DNA from 3 places in the Brachybacterium sp. AOP24-D1-21 genome. Region 1 is predicted to be linked to each of the others. Evidence: predicted binding sites of a transcription regulator. Region 1 holds the regulator's gene; each other region holds the start of a gene.
The links. The regulator HspR, encoded in region 1, represses chaperone genes until heat shock. The targets are predictions, from matches to a motif close to AAGTTGAGTCNNNNNGACTCAACTT.
Positions count from the first base shown of each region.

Region 2: the regulator HspR is predicted to act here: its motif matches at 2,521-2,545, upstream of ACT3UF_RS08205 (Hsp20/alpha crystallin family protein).
Region 3: the regulator HspR is predicted to act here: its motif matches at 2,252-2,276, upstream of ACT3UF_RS04125 (Hsp20/alpha crystallin family protein).

Region 1 covers NZ_JBQSXX010000001.1:3,231,334-3,236,193, reverse strand. The annotation lists gene ACT3UF_RS14520 (TVP38/TMEM64 family protein) at 1-277, shown strand, start outside; gene ACT3UF_RS14515 (glycosyltransferase) at 327-1,586, shown strand; gene ACT3UF_RS14510 (heat shock protein transcriptional repressor HspR) at 1,570-2,010, opposite strand; gene ACT3UF_RS14505 (DnaJ C-terminal domain-containing protein) at 2,127-3,149, opposite strand; gene ACT3UF_RS14500 (nucleotide exchange factor GrpE) at 3,276-3,953, opposite strand; gene dnaK (molecular chaperone DnaK) at 3,953-4,860, opposite strand, start outside.
Region 2 covers NZ_JBQSXX010000001.1:1,834,557-1,839,416, forward strand. The annotation lists gene ACT3UF_RS08195 (class I SAM-dependent methyltransferase) at 1-579, opposite strand, end outside; gene ACT3UF_RS08200 (ABC transporter substrate-binding protein) at 684-1,691, opposite strand; gene ACT3UF_RS08205 (Hsp20/alpha crystallin family protein) at 2,042-2,473, opposite strand; gene ACT3UF_RS08210 (ribbon-helix-helix protein, CopG family) at 2,751-3,002, shown strand; gene ACT3UF_RS08215 (hypothetical protein) at 2,999-3,238, shown strand; gene ACT3UF_RS08220 (IS256 family transposase) at 3,553-4,815, shown strand.
Region 3 covers NZ_JBQSXX010000001.1:906,264-911,123, forward strand. The annotation lists gene ACT3UF_RS04100 (serine hydrolase) at 1-9, opposite strand, end outside; partial or broken gene ACT3UF_RS04105 (phosphofructokinase) at 253-375, shown strand; gene ACT3UF_RS04110 (hypothetical protein) at 698-1,237, shown strand; gene ACT3UF_RS04115 (hypothetical protein) at 1,234-1,512, shown strand; gene ACT3UF_RS04120 (hypothetical protein) at 1,607-1,846, opposite strand; gene ACT3UF_RS04125 (Hsp20/alpha crystallin family protein) at 2,323-2,754, shown strand; gene ACT3UF_RS04130 (GNAT family N-acetyltransferase) at 2,845-3,549, shown strand; gene ACT3UF_RS04135 (sugar nucleotide-binding protein) at 3,631-4,446, opposite strand; gene ACT3UF_RS04140 (hypothetical protein) at 4,443-4,860, opposite strand, start outside.

The DNA of each region.
Region 1 (4,860 bases):
CGCCCGGCACGTCGGACTGTCGCTGATCGAGCGGCTGTTCCGCCCGCGCACAGTCGAGAAGTTCCTCGGCTGGACCCGCAGCCCCCATTTCACGCGCGCCTTCGCCACCGCGATCGCGCTGCCCATCGCCCCCGACGATCTGCTCTGCTACATCGCCGGGACCACCAAGATGCGGTGGCGCACCTATGTCTGGATCATCCTGCTGTGCAAGCCGTGGGCTCTGATCGCCTATGGGCTCGGCGTCAGCGCATTGGTGATGCGCTTCCTGCCCTGGTGACGCTTCCTGCCCTGGTGACACTTCCTGCCCTGGTGAACGGAGCCACGACATGTTCATGAGATCTCGCGCCCTGCGGCGCCCCGCCCCTCTCCGGGAGCGCGCCCTGCGCCGGCTGGATCGGCTCGCGCACGGCGTGCTCCCCGGTGGCGGGCCGCGCGGCGTCCGGCATCCGGACGAGCCGCTGCGGGTGCTGATGCCGCGCGGGCTGACGGGCCTGGCCCGGGAATCGGGCATCGGCGCGGCGATGCGTCATCAGGAGTCGGCGGTGCGCACGCTCGGCCATCAGGTGGTCACCTCTCCCCTGCGCCCCTTCGACGCGGTGCACCTGAACACCCCCTTCCCGGACACTCCGGTGCTGGCGCGGTGGGCACGGCTGTGGCGACGTCCGGTGCTGGTATGGGCCCACTCCACCGAGGATGACTTCCGGGATTCCTTCACCGGGTCGAATCAGCTCGCCCCGCTGTTCCGGCGCTGGATCGCGCACCTGTACCGGCGCGGCGACGTGGTGATCACCCCCAGCGGCTACTCGCGAGATCTCGTCTCCGCCCCGAAGTACGGGATCTCGGCACCGATCCGGGTGCTCTCCAACGGTGTGGACACCAGCTTCTTCCGGGCGGATCCGACGGCCCGGGCGCAGCTGCGGGACCGGCTCGGACTCGCCCCCGACGCCCCCGTGGTGATCAGCGTCGGCATGCATCTGGTGCGCAAGGGGATCCTGGACTGGGTGGAGGTCGCCCGGCAGCTGCCTGAGGTGAGCTTCGTCTGGTTCGGGCGCACGGACCCGCGCCTGCTCACCGCCGAGGTCCAGCGGGCACTGGCGAGTGCCCCGCCCAATGCGCTGTTCCCCGGCTATGTGAACGCGGACCGGCTGCGGGAGGCCTACGCCGGGGCGGATGTCTTCGCCTTCCTCACCAAGGAGGAGACCGAGGGGATCGTGCTCTGGGAGGCGCTGGCCACCGAGATCCCGACCCTGGTGCGCGGCATCCCGCTGTACCGCGACGCGATGCCCGACGGGGTGCTCACGCACCAGGTCTGCGGGGACGGGCCCGAGTTCGCGGGTCAGGTCGCCCGGAAGCTCTCCGCGCTGCTCGCCGGAGAGCTCGAGGACCTCACCGCTGCCGGTCGCCAGGCCGCCGAGGGGGTCGACCTCGCCCAGGTGGCGCTGCAGCTCGAGGAGATCTACCACCTCGCCGGGGTGCTGACTCCTCCCAGCACCGCCGCAGTCACCAGCTCCCCCGCCGTCGGGAGCACTCCCGCAGTCGGGAGCGCCTCCGCGATCAGAAGTGGCGAGATCAGGACCGGCGAGTAGGCCGCCACACCACCAGCGCGCTGCCGCTGCTGCGCCGCCGGGGACGTTCACCGCGGCGCAGAGCGCTGATCTCACCGTCCCGATCGGCGGAGAACACGCGCCGCTGAGCGGGGGTCAACGCGCCGAGCTTCTCGCGAACGCTCTCGAGCTTGCCCTCGAGCTCGCTGACCTCGTCCTGCAGCTCGAGAATCCGCTTGATGCCGGCGAGGTTGATGCCCTGGTCCTGGGAGAGTGCCTGGACCTCCTGGAGGCGGACCACATCGCGGGGGCTGTAACGGCGGCCGCGTCCCCGGGTACGCTGCGGGACGACCAGTCCGAGACGGTCGTACTGGCGCAGGGTCTGCGGGTGCATCTCGGACAGCTCCGCCGCGACCGAGATGACGAAGACCGGGGCGCGGTCATCGAGGCGGTGCGAGAAGGCCATCGGGGTGCTCCTTCCGAAGCTCTGCAGCGTGCGGGTGCGTTCTCAGCTCATCGTGCTCAGCAGACGGGTGCTCAGAGGGTGGGTGCTCAGCAGGCGCGTGCTCAGCACGTGGATGCTCAGCGGGCCGCGGCCTCGGTGAGGCCGGCGCGGGGGTCCTCGTCGGCCAGTGCTGCCCGCAGGTCCTCGATGGCCTGCTTCGCCGCGCCGTCGACGTGGGTGGGGACCGCGACCTGCACGGTGACGTGGAGGTCGCCGGTCTTCTTCTTGGTGACCAGTCCCTTGCCCCGCACTCTCAGGGTACGACCGGAGGGCGTGCCGGGCGGGACCTTCACGGAGACGGTGTCGCCGTCGAGCAGCGGGACCGCCACGGTGGTGCCGAGCACCGCCTCGTCGAAGGAGATCGGCACCGTGATGCGCAGGTTCACGCCGTCGGCGCTCCAGACGGGGTGCTCTTCGACGTCGAGGGTCAGGAGCAGGTCGCCGGCGGGCGCGCCGCCGGGGCCGGGTCGGCCCTTGCCGCGCAGGCGGATCTTCTGCCCGTCGTGCACGCCGGCGGGAATGCGCGTGGTGATGGTCCTGCCGTCGACGGTCAGGCGCAGATCGGTGCCCAGCGCCGCATCGCGGAAGCTGACCCGGGTGCGGGCGGAGGTGTCGGAGCCCTTCGCCGGGGCGCGATTCGGCGAGAAGCCGGCGGGACCGGCGCCGCCGAAACCGCCGTTGCCGAAGCCGCCGCCCTGGCCGCCGAACATCTTCAGCAGATCATCGATGTCGGGGTTGCCGGCGCCGCCGCCGGGGGCGGGGCGAGCGCCGGGGTGGCCGCCGCCGCCGAACATCGAGGAGAAGATGTCCTCGAATCCGGCCCCGCCGGGACCGCCCTGGCCGGCGGAGAAGCGTGCGCCACCGGCGCCCATGGCTCGGATCGCGTCGTACTGCTGGCGCTGCTCCTCATCGTTGAGGACCGAGTAGGCCTCGCCGATGCTCTTGAACTTCTCTTCAGCTTTGGCGTCGTCGGGGTGGTGGTCGGGGTGGTACTTGCGGGCCTGGGTGCGGTAGGCCTTCTTGATGTCCTGGGCGCTCGCGTCCTTGGAGACGCCGAGGACCGCGTAGAAGTCCTTGTCGAGCCAGTCCTGTTGGGACATGTGCGTCTCCTTCCGAGAGCGGGGATGGTGAGGGGGTTGGTGCTGTGTGCGATACGGAGAGGGAGGTGCGGGGCCCGCCGGTCGTGATGACCGGCGGGCGCCGCACCGCCTCAGGGGTGGGGAGGGTCAGGCGGGGCCCCGGGTGCCGACCCGGGCCGGTCGCAGGATCCTCTCGTGCATCGAGTAGCCGGGCTGCATGACCATCGAGATGGTGTTGGTCTCGACGTCATCGGCGTCCTCGTGCATGAGGGCCTCGTGGAGGTTCGGATCGAACTGCTCCCCCACGGCGCCGAAGCGCTTCAGGCCATGCGAACCGAGGACCTCCTCGAGCTTCTGGGCGATCGAGTGGAACGGGGTGCCTTCGACGATGTCGCCGTGCTGGCGGCCCAGCTCCACGTCGTCCAGCACGCCGATCAGCGAGCCGAGGACGCGAGCCACTGCCGCGTCCTTGCTCACCTCCGCCGCGCCCTCGATGCGCCGGCGCGAGTTGACGTATTCCGCCTGCTCACGCTTGAGCTGCTCGGAGAGCTCGGTGACCCGGCCCTCGAGCTCGGCGACTCGGCCGGCGTCGGCCGGGAGTGAGGAGTCCTCTCCGCCCTGGGCGGCCTGCTCGAAGAGCGCCGCAGCCTCGGCGTCGAAGGGGTCGACCGGGTCGGTGCCGCCCTGCGCCTCCGCCGCGGGGGTGGACCCCGAGGGACGGACGGAGCCGTCCTCGGGGTTCACCTTGCGCTTGTCGGTGAAGGAGAACCTCGGCTCGCCCTCAGGCCGCTCGCGGTCCTCAGGAGTGCTCTGGCCCTCGGTCATCACTTCTTCTCCTCGTCCTCGTCCACGATCTCGGCGTCGACCACGTCGTCATCGTCAGCACCGGCAGCGTCCTCGGAAGCGCCCTCGGCACCTTCCGCACCCTCGGCCTGCGAGTAGATCGCGGTGCCGACGGCCTGCAGCGCCTCGTTGAGGGAGTCGCGCTTGGCCTCGAGGTCCTCGGTCGAGGAGTCCTCCTTGGCCAGCACGTCCTTGGACTCCTTGATGGCGTCCTCGGCCTTTGTCTTGTCGCCGTCCTGGATCTTGTCCGCGTTGTCCTTGAGCAGCTTCTCGCCCTGGTAGACGAGCTGCTCGAGGGTGTTGCGGGCGTCGGCGTTCTTGCGGCGCTCCTCGTCCTCGGCGGCGTGCTCCTCGGCGTCCTTCACCATGCGGTCGATGTCCTCATCGGACAGGGCGGAGCCGCCGGTGATCTGGATGGACTGCTCATTGCCGGTGCCGCGATCCTTGGCGGTCACATGCACGATGCCGTTGGAGTCGATGTCGAAGCTGACCTCGACCTGCGGGATGCCGCGCGGCGCGGGGGCGATGCCGGTCAGCTCGAAGGTGCCGAGCAGCTTGTTGTCCCGGGTGAACTGACGCTCGCCCTGGAACACCTGGATCGCCACGGAGGGCTGGTTGTCCTCGGCGGTGGAGAAGACCTCGGAGGTCTTGGTGGGGATGGCCGCGTTGCGCTCGATGAGCTTGGTCATCACGCCGCCCTTGGTCTCGATGCCGAGGGAGAGCGGGGTGACGTCCATGAGCAGGACGTCCTTGCGCTCACCCTTGATGACCGCGGCCTGGAGCGCGGCGCCGACGGCGACGACCTCGTCAGGGTTCACGGACTTGTTGGGCTCCTTGCCACCGGTGAGGGCCTTGACGACCTCGGTGACGGCCGGCATGCGGGTGGAGC
Region 2 (4,860 bases), 1.4 Mb from region 1:
ATGGAACGCGGCGCTCAGATCCGGGTTCGGCGGTCTGTTCGCGAAGCGGCGCTCCCGTTCGGAACGAAGGGGCGCGAAGTGAGGGTGATCAGCGATTCGAGAAAACCAAGTGTCCCAGGTCAGCGCGCCGGATGCCTGATCGCGAGCCTGGGTAGCCGCGTCATCCCGGCGACTCAGCTCTTCGAACAACGGACGCCCCTCGAGCTGACGCAGATGATCGGCGTTCATCAGCACACCGCCAGGGAGCAGAAGCTCGCCCACCTCGCGGTAGACCCGGCTCAGCACATCGGCCGGCAGCCAGTGCAACGCGGTCGAGGACAGCACCGCGTGCGGCCGCCGACCACCCAGAGCCTCAATCCACGTCGGGTCCCAGAGATCCGCCTCGCGGAAGGTCACCCGATCACCGTGCTCGGCCAGGGCGAGTCGACCGAGCTCGAGCAGCATCGGGTCGTAATCGACAGCAAGACAGCTCATCCGCGGGAATCTCCGCAGTACCCGATCCGAGATCGACCCCGGACCGCATGCGAGGTCCACTACCAAAGCGTCCTCGGGAACCGTCTCGGCCAGCACGTCGAGCATCACGGCGAACCGGTCCTCGCGCCGGTTGATGTACGAGGCCTGCTGCCGGTCCCAGCTCTCCAGATGATCGCGGGCCCACTCGGCCACAGCATCGACACCCCTGCTCATCGGTGAGCCCCCTCAAGCTCGACCAATGCTTCTGACAACGTCTCCAGCGCATTGATGCTTCGCACGGACGGATCCATCTCGGTAGCTGGGATCGCGACCATCCGGTCCTCCCGCACCGCAGCGAGCTGCGCGGTGACCGGGTCAGCACGCAGGGTCTTGATCTTGTCCTGTGCGCTGTCGCCGTCCAGGCCGCGAGAGAGGTCAGCCAACACCAGCACATCAGGATCACGCTGGGAGATCTGATCCCAGCTGGTCTCGGTCCACTGGGCGTCCAGATCATCGAAGGCGTTCTCGGCGCCGGCGAGCTCGGTCATCGTCTGCGGTAGGCCGGCATTTCCGGCCACGATGGGAGCGCCGTTAATAGTGGAGTAGATCCAGGCCACCTCCACCCCGTCCAGAGCCTGAGCCGAGGCAGCCACCTGATCCAAAACCTCCTGCTGCGCGTCGATCAGATCCTCGCCCCGGTCGGCCACATCGAAGATCGTCGCGATATCGGTCACCTCAGCGAAGATCTGCTCGAAGCCTCCTTCGGCAGAGACCAAGTTCGGGTCCTCGCAGTCGTTCGACGACAGATACGCCGGGACCTCCAGGTCACGCAACTCGCTGCGTTCTCCCACCGCATCGGGGGCAAACGCAGAGGCCCGCATCGAGTAGACAAAGTCCGGATCCGCCCCGCGAAGCTGCTCCGCCGTCGGGTACTGATCGGCCAGTACCGGGATCTGCTCATAAGCATCTGCGAACTCCGGCGCGACAGCGTCAGTCAGGTAGCTGGTACCCGCCATCGAGTCACCAAGCCCGAGCGCCAACATCATCTCGGTCGATCCCTGCTCCAGCGTGACCGCACGCGTGGGCACGCGATCGAACGCCAGTTCAAGCCCGCAGCTGGTCAGCTGAGCCGCTGCCACGCTGTCATCAGAGGAGGGGTCGGCCGAGGGGGAACTGCAAGCCGCGAGCACCACAACAGATGCCACCACAGCCATACGGGTAATGGGAATCATTCGCATGACATGAGTATATGTCGCGCATGGACGCGGCTCTGACCACAGGTAGGCCTCGAGTTGAGGTGATCCGTACGACACCGGCGCCTCGCCGCGCCGTACGTTAATCTCCACGCCTGTCGTCCTCGGCAACCCATCCGTCGCTCCGCTGCGGGTGGGGGATGGTCGATCGGGGAGCCCCGGAAGCTGATGCGCATAGTCGAAGTTATGCGGACCTGTTGCTTGCGCAGCTCGGCACCGTGCTGATCATCATCGCGAGTAAGTGGGCGGCGGTTCCGGTTGTTTGGCTTCCTGAGCGCCGGAAGGCCCCCGGCTTCGCGGGGAGCCGGGGGCCTTCGGTGAGGGTGATCGAGTGATCAGGTCGCTGAGGATTCGATCTGCTGGGGAGTGTTCTGCGTGGTGATCTCGATCTTGCGGGGCTTGGCCTTCTCGCTGATCGGGATCGTCACGCTGAGCACGCCGTTGTCGTAGCTCGCGGCGATGCGCTCGGTGTCCAGTCCCTGTCCGAGGCTGAGCTGGCGCAGGAAGGTTCCTCCCGTGCGCTCGCGGGTGATCCACTGCGCCTGCTCATCGGTCGCGAGGGTCCGCTCGGCGCGAATGGTCAGCAGCTGTCCATCGACATCGACATCGACGGACCCGGGATCGATGCCCGGCAGGTCAGCGGAGAGAACGTAGTGATCGCCGGCGCGATACAGGTCCATCGGCATCTGCCGAGGGCCCCGTCGCCCGGGGTCGAGGAAGTTGCTCGCGAGACGCTCCATCTCACGGAACGGGTCGTAGGTAGCCATGATGTCTCCTTCCTGTCGCGGCCACCTCCGGGAATGGTGGCCTACCAACCTTGAGTCCCTTCGACTCAACTGCGAGCAGATTAGCACTCTCCCCCGGAGAGTGCCAGCCTTGAAATCTGCCCATAGCGGCTGCTTTAGCTGCCCTCCCACAGCAGGGTCGGGCGCCCCCGGGTGCGCCGCGCGCCTCGGTGAACGACGGCTTGTGCAGCCCATTGTGCTTAGGTCGCGCATGGCCCGGGCTAGCTATGCCATCGATATACGTATTACAATATCCGGCATGAGGAAGATGCAAGGTAATGAGGTCCCCGAGGATCAGGTCGATGCCTGGGTTGCTGAAGCCGAAGCTGGCTACGACGTGGAGCAGCTGCGCAAGCGCGGACGGCCCACTCGCGGTGAGCAAGCGGCACAGGTTGTGCCGGTGCGATTCACCGACGAAGAGATTTCCTCGCTGATGCAGCGCGCTGATCGCGAGCACCTGAATCGCTCCGAAGCGATCCGTCGAGCAGTGCGAGAGTGGACGACCGCGTGAGGGTCCGGCCCTCAGCGCTCAAGCACGACATTGCTCCCGAGGAGTCCATTCACGCGGCCAGCACTGCGGTCTACGTAGCGCCACTGGATGAGGAGAACCCGCAACGCGAGCTGCGCCTGGGGTTCGACACTCATGCCCGTCTTCTCGAGCTGGTGGTGTTGATCTGGGATGACGGCACCGAGGAGATCATCCACTCGATGCGCGCCCGCAAGCAGTACCTCACGCTCATCTCGTAATCCGATCCCGCCGCGAGGCCGGCAGCCCCGGAGTGGGCGCACGAGCGGAGACGCCTTGGGGGAGCCGCCCGTCTAGTGCGCATAATCAAGATTATGCGTACTAGGCCGGGGTGTCGTCGTGGTCGGGGCCGGGTCGCGCTCTAGCGTGAGCGGATGAGCGAGTTCTTCGAAGATGCGGCCCGGGACTGGATCGCTGAGCGGCGTGCCGTTGGTCGCACGATCAGCGTGGAGGAGGGTGTTTCATTAGCTGTGTAAGGGTCCGGTCTCTAACCGAGGTGTGACCTGCGGGCTCGCCTCTGAAAAGGACCGATGACATGACCGAGATTGCTGATGCCCAGAACCCTCTTGCGGGCGTGCTGAGCGCCGACCAGGTCGACGCCCTCGTCAACGCCGCCGAAGACCTCGGAGAGGGCCGCCACGGGGTCGAGGAGCTGCTGTCCCGGATGACCCAGGCCGTGCTGGAGCGGGCCCTGGAGACCGAGATGAGCGACCACCTCGGCTACGAGTCCGGCGACCCTGCCGGCGCCGGAACGGGCAACTCCCGTAACGGCAAGACCACCAAGTCCATCCATACCCTCCAGGGCCCAGTGCAGCTCACCGTCCCCAGGGACCGCAACGGCTCGTTCGAGCCCGTGATCGTGCCCAAGCGGACCCGCCGACTGGGCAGGGTCGAGGACATGGTCCTGTCGCTGTATGCCCGCGGGATGACCACCCGCGACATTGGCTCCCATCTCGAGGAGATCTACGGCTCGAAGGTCTCCGCCGCGACGATCTCCAGGGTCACGGACGTCGTCACCGACGAGGTCGCCCAGTGGCAGTCCCGGCCCCTGGAGTCGGTCTACCCGATCGTCTACATCGATGCGATCTGGCTCAAGATCCGCGACGGCGGAGTCGTGACCAACAAGGCCTGCCACGTCGCCGTAGGCGTCGATATGGAGGGCCGCAAGCAGGTCCTGGGCCTATGGCTGGGGGCCACCGAGGGCGCGAAGTTCTGGGCCAACGTCCTCACCGAGATTCGCAACCGTGGCACCAAGGACATCCTGATCCTGTGCTGCGATGGGCTGACCGGGCTGCCGGCCGCGGTTAACAGCATCTACCCCGAGACCGTGGTCCAGACCTGCGTGGTCCACCTGCTGCGCTCGGCGATGAAGTACGCCTCCTACACGGACCGCAAGACCATGGCCAAGGACATGCGCCCGATCTACACCGCGGCCACCGTGGCGGCCGCTGAGCTGGCCCTGGAGGCCTTTGCCGAGGCCTGGGGCAGCAAGGCGCCGGGGGCGGTGCTGGCGTGGCGGAACGCGTGGGAGGACTTCATCCCGTTCCTGGCGTTCACCCCCGAGATTCGGAAGGTCATCTACACGACCAACCAGATCGAGTCGATCAACTACCAGCTCCGGAAGATCACCAAGACGAGGGGCTCATTCCCGTCGGACGAGGCGGCGATGAAGCTGGTCTATCTGGGGATCCGGAACATCGAGACCCGCCGCGGTGGCCAGCTCGGAACCGGCACTCAGGGATGGCATCAAGCCCTCAATGCTTTCGCCGTTCAGTTCCCCAACCGACTTCCGCTCTGACCACCCGGCAGAGAGGCTGTTCGACCGGCCCCTTACACAGAAAAC
Region 3 (4,860 bases), 2.3 Mb from region 1:
GACGGGCATTGAGTCCTCGGCATCCTCGAAGGCGCCAGGCAGGACCCGACCGACCGAGCGTTAGCCACCGTTCTGCTCGCTCGCGCAGAGTCATACGCTGTGCAGACCCCGCAGGTGGAGTCGAAACGAGCGCGCATGGGACACGTCGTCGTCTTCACGCCGTCCCCCATCCTCAGCGTGACGGTGGAGGCGCAGCACGGTGATCCGGAGATCCACATCCACGCCGGCGGTCAGGGGATCTGGCAGGCACGGATGCTCAGAGCGCTCGGCACCGAGGTGACGCTGTGCTCCGCCCTGGCGGGCGAGACCGGCAACCTGCTGCGGCACCTGATCCGCGACGAGGGCATCGACCTTATCGCCGTCGACGCCACCGCCCACAACGGCGCCTACATCCACGACCGCCGCGGCGGCGAGCGGGAGAGCATCGCCGAGGCCGGCGGCGAGCGGATCTCCCGGCACGATTTCGATGAGCTCTACGGCCTCACCCTCACGGCCAGTATGGAGGCCGGGACCGTGATACTCAGCGGCGCGGTCCGGGAGGACATCGTTCCGGCCGACGTCTACCGGCGCCTGGCCTCCGACCTCGGCGCCGTGGGCTGCCAGGTGCTCGCGGATCTCTCCGGTGAGCATCTCAGCAAGGCTCTCGCCGGGGGTCTGACGGTGGTCAAGGTCCGAAGGGAGCACCACACTGTCCGCTGTGCATCGGATGCTCGGCCAGTCCCGGCCGATGAAGGACCTCGCCCTGCGCGCCCTGCCCGTCCTCGAGAGCGCCGCGGAGGATTCGCAGCGCGATCAGCAGCTGGATCGGATCCTGATGACCGCGATCAGCCAGAGCGCGACCACCCTATTCTACGCCGACGAGTTCATCGCGGCGCGTGATGCCCGCCGGTTGCAGGCCAGGTTCGCGGAGACCCTGCATCGGGCACACCATCGCAACGTCGCCTACGCGCATTTGGCCCTGATCCACGCGGTGAGCGAAGACCTCACCGCCGCTGCGAGCTACCTCGCCCGTATCGAGGCCGAGGACTGGCCGCACTCCTGGCGCGGCGGGTATCACGACGCCGTGGAGATCGTGGCCCGTGCCGGGGTGGCACGGAACGAGGCCCGCCCCGAGGAGGCGCTCGAGCTGCTGGCCCGGCTCGATCCACACTTTGCCACCATCGCGCCCTCGCCCCGACGCTGCTGGTCTTCCACGTCGCCACGGCCGTGGCCGGGCTCGCGATCGGGCTCGGCATGACCGCCACCCGCTCCCTGGCCTACGCCCTGCTGCCGGCGTCCGCAGCGGGCTTCGGGCTCGGGCTGGTGGGCGCTGCCGGGAGCCTCGCGGGGCTGATCGCGCCGCTGGCCGCTGCCGCACTGCTCACGCTGAGCACGAGCTGGGGAGCGGCGGACCCCTACACCGGGATGTACACGCTGCTGGCCCTCCCGGCGCTGCTGGGCCTCGCCCTGCTCCCCCTCACCCGGCCACCGAGCGCTTCCCAGCCGTCCCCCGCGGAGGTCGTTTCGTCCTGAGCCGAAGCGCGCAGCGGTGGGGACGCACGACGACTGCTGGCGCGGCGCGCCGGGGGCGGTCACTTTCCGCCCCATCGCGTGCCGTGACGTGCCGCTACGCGGCGCGGGTGAAGGCACCGAGCACCGTCAGCGCATCTCTCAGCGAGTCGGCGGGGAACGGGCCGACGGTGACTTCCTCCCCGTCCGTCGTGCAGGTGACCCAGATGCCCCCGGCGTCCGTGGTGAGGGTGAGAGCGTCGCCCTCGGGATCGGTGAGCTCGGCGACGTCGAGCGGCAGCATGCGCTCGGGCGCCGCACCGAATCGGTGGGCGGTGAGGGGTTCCACGGGGGTCACAGACTTCTCCAACGACGAGCGGGGACGGAGCCCCGCAGACGGGCATGCTGCCTGATGCCCTCAACAGGCAGGCGGGCAGCAGTGCGGTGGAGTCAGTCTTGACGAGGAATCGCGCCCGTGCGCTCCGAGCGTCGCCGAATCGCGTCTTTTCACCCCCGGCTCACCCCCGAGGGCCATCGGCCTCTCGGGCGAAGGGCTGCGCCGATGGACGCTGAGAGGCTCTCCTTAGATCCGCCCCCGCTGATCCGCCCCCGCGCGAGGCACGAGACCCTGAGCGCTGGACCTCGGGACCCTGGAACGATGCCTTCTCCTCGGCGGCCGGGCACCCCGGCGAACCGGCTCCGCGCCGCCGCGAGGCCGTTCCCGAACTCTGGCACTCTCGCCCGGAGAGTGCTAATCTGCTCGTACTTGAGTCGGAGGGACTCAAGGTTCGGCGACCACCGGACGACCGGGGGTCACATCAGAGAGGAGAAGCAATGGCCACCACCGATCCGTTCCGAGAGATGGAGCGATTCGCGGGCACTTTTCTCGATGCTGGACGTCGGGGACCGCGGCAGATGCCGATGGATCTCTACCGCGCCGGCGATCACTACGTCCTCGCGGCCGATCTGCCGGGTATCGATCCCGGTTCGGTCGACGTCGACGTGGACGGTCAGCTCCTGACGATCCGTGCGGAGCGGACCCTTCCGAAGGACGAGGGCGCGCAGTGGATCACGCGCGAACGCACGGGCGGGACCTTCCTGCGCCAGCTCAGCCTCGGACAGGGCCTGGACACCGAGCGGATCTCCGCGAGCTACAGCAACGGTGTGCTCAGCGTGAGGATCCCGCTCAGCGAGAAGGCCAAGCCTCGCAAGATCGAGGTCACCGCTGACAGCCCACCCGCGCAGATCGAGTCCACCGCGACCTGAGGCTCCCCCTGCTGCCGGGCTCCCGGCATCCCACGATGCCGGGGCCCGGGCAGCACCGACCTTCCCACGGCGAGCGAAGGAGTGACAGCCATGCATGACGAGCTCACCGCGGCGACGGTGCGCACCTGGGTGGACGGATGGGCCCGCACCCGGGAGTACGAGGTGGTCCATGAGGGCACCTCGCACACCGTCGGTCCGCGCACCGAGCACGGGGATTCGGAGACCGTCCTGTTCCGCTGGAGCGAGGACGAGCTGCGCAGGGCGACCTCCTCTGTCGCGGGGAATCCGGGTCACCTGCTGACCCTCATCTCCGAGGTCGGCGAGGCGCCGCCGGCCCTCGGAGAGACCGGCGATCTCGAACTGATCAGCGATCAGGAGAGACTCATGGTCACCGATATGGAGCTGCAGGACGTCGAGGCCCCGATCGTGCCGGACTCCTGCACGGTCGCCCGCGAGACGTTCGACGGCTGGACGCTCCTCACCGTCATCCAGGCGGGCCGTGTCGTCGCCCGAGGACGCATGGCGGTGGTCGACGGCTGCGCCGTGCTCGACCGGATCTACACCGCCAGCACGCATCGCCGGCGGGGTCTGGGCACCTTCGTCACCCGCACGCTCCTGGCGATCGCCCATGAGCACGATGTCGACACGGGCCTGCTCGTGGCGACTGGACGGGGCGTCGAGCTCTATGAGCACCTCGGCTGGACGCCCCTCGCGGACGTGCGCGTCCTCGGCGCCCCGGGGGCGCGGAACCGGCGCCGGCCCTCGCACGCCCAGATCGACGAGGAGCTCGGCTAGCGCAGCCGAGCGTCGGCGTCGATCCTCGCTTCGACGAAGCGCCCCGGGTTCTTCACCCGCCTCTTCGGTCGCTGATCGGAGTCACACGAGGATCGCGTCGTACCCGGAGCGGAAGTCCGGATGCCGGAGCTCTCCGAGCAGCTCCCTCATCCGCGCCCCGCTCAGCACGGTCCCGTGGCCGGAATCGGGGTCGGCGGCGGGCGGGACCGGCAGGCCGAGCCGGAAGGCGAGGTGGGTGACCACCTCTCCGAGGCGCGCGGGCGCGCCGTCGACCGCGTGCAGCAGCACCGGCGGTTCCGGATGCGCCAGCAGGGCGAGGAGCACGCTTGCGAGGTCCTCCTCGTGGATGCGGTTCGTGCGTCGGCGGTGGTCGACGGGGCGTCCCTCGCGCACCGTGCGCAGCAGCCGATCCCGGCCCGGGCCGTAGATCCCGGCGGGGCGCACCACGATCGCGTCGAAGAGCTCCCTCGCCAGGCGCTCCCCGTTCAGGAGGCTCTGGGCCCGGTCGCCGAGCGGCTGCGGGGCATCCTCCTCGGTGAGCACCGGGGCCGGATCGGCACGGTTCGCGTACCCCTCGAACACCCTGGTGGAGGAGACGAACACGGTCCGGGCGGGCCGGTGGGGCAGGGCGGCGGCCAGGTGGCGCAGCGGGGTCTCGTACCCGTCGGCCCCCTCCGGCGGGGGCAGGGTGATGACCATCGCCTCGCAGGCGGGCAGGGCCCCCTCCAGGGGTGAGGAGAGGTCCGCGGCCAGCGCGCGGAAGCCGCTCGGCACGGCGCCCGGATCTCGGCGCAGCGCGAGCACCTCTCCCCCCGCCTCCAGCAGGGCAGCGCCGGTGCGCCCGCCAAGGCGCCCGCAGCCCACCCACAGCGTCCGCGTCGGGACCGGTCCGCTCACTGCCCCACCTCTTCCTCGGTGAACCTGCGCTGCCTCTCCCGCTGGCCGTGGGTGAGGCTGCGCATATCGGTGTCCTTGTCGAAACTCGAGCCCAGCGCGCCGGCGACCACGCCCATCGCCGCGCTCAGCCACGCGATGTCCAGATACCGCGCCAGGACGGGCTCGCCGCCGATGACCTCGGCGAGATAGTCCGGAGCGATGACGATGAGCGCGCTGGTGAAGATCAGCACCACCAGGCACACGTACAGCAGCGCGACGATCATCAGCAGCGTGAGCACTGTCGAGAGGTTGTACAGCAGCACCACGCGAGCCAGCCGCTCGTATCTGGGCGCGTCCCACAGGCGGTTGCCGACGATGAGCCATGCCGTGATCGCGCCGATCGCGAGGATCCCGATCAGCAGCAGCCGCTGGGTG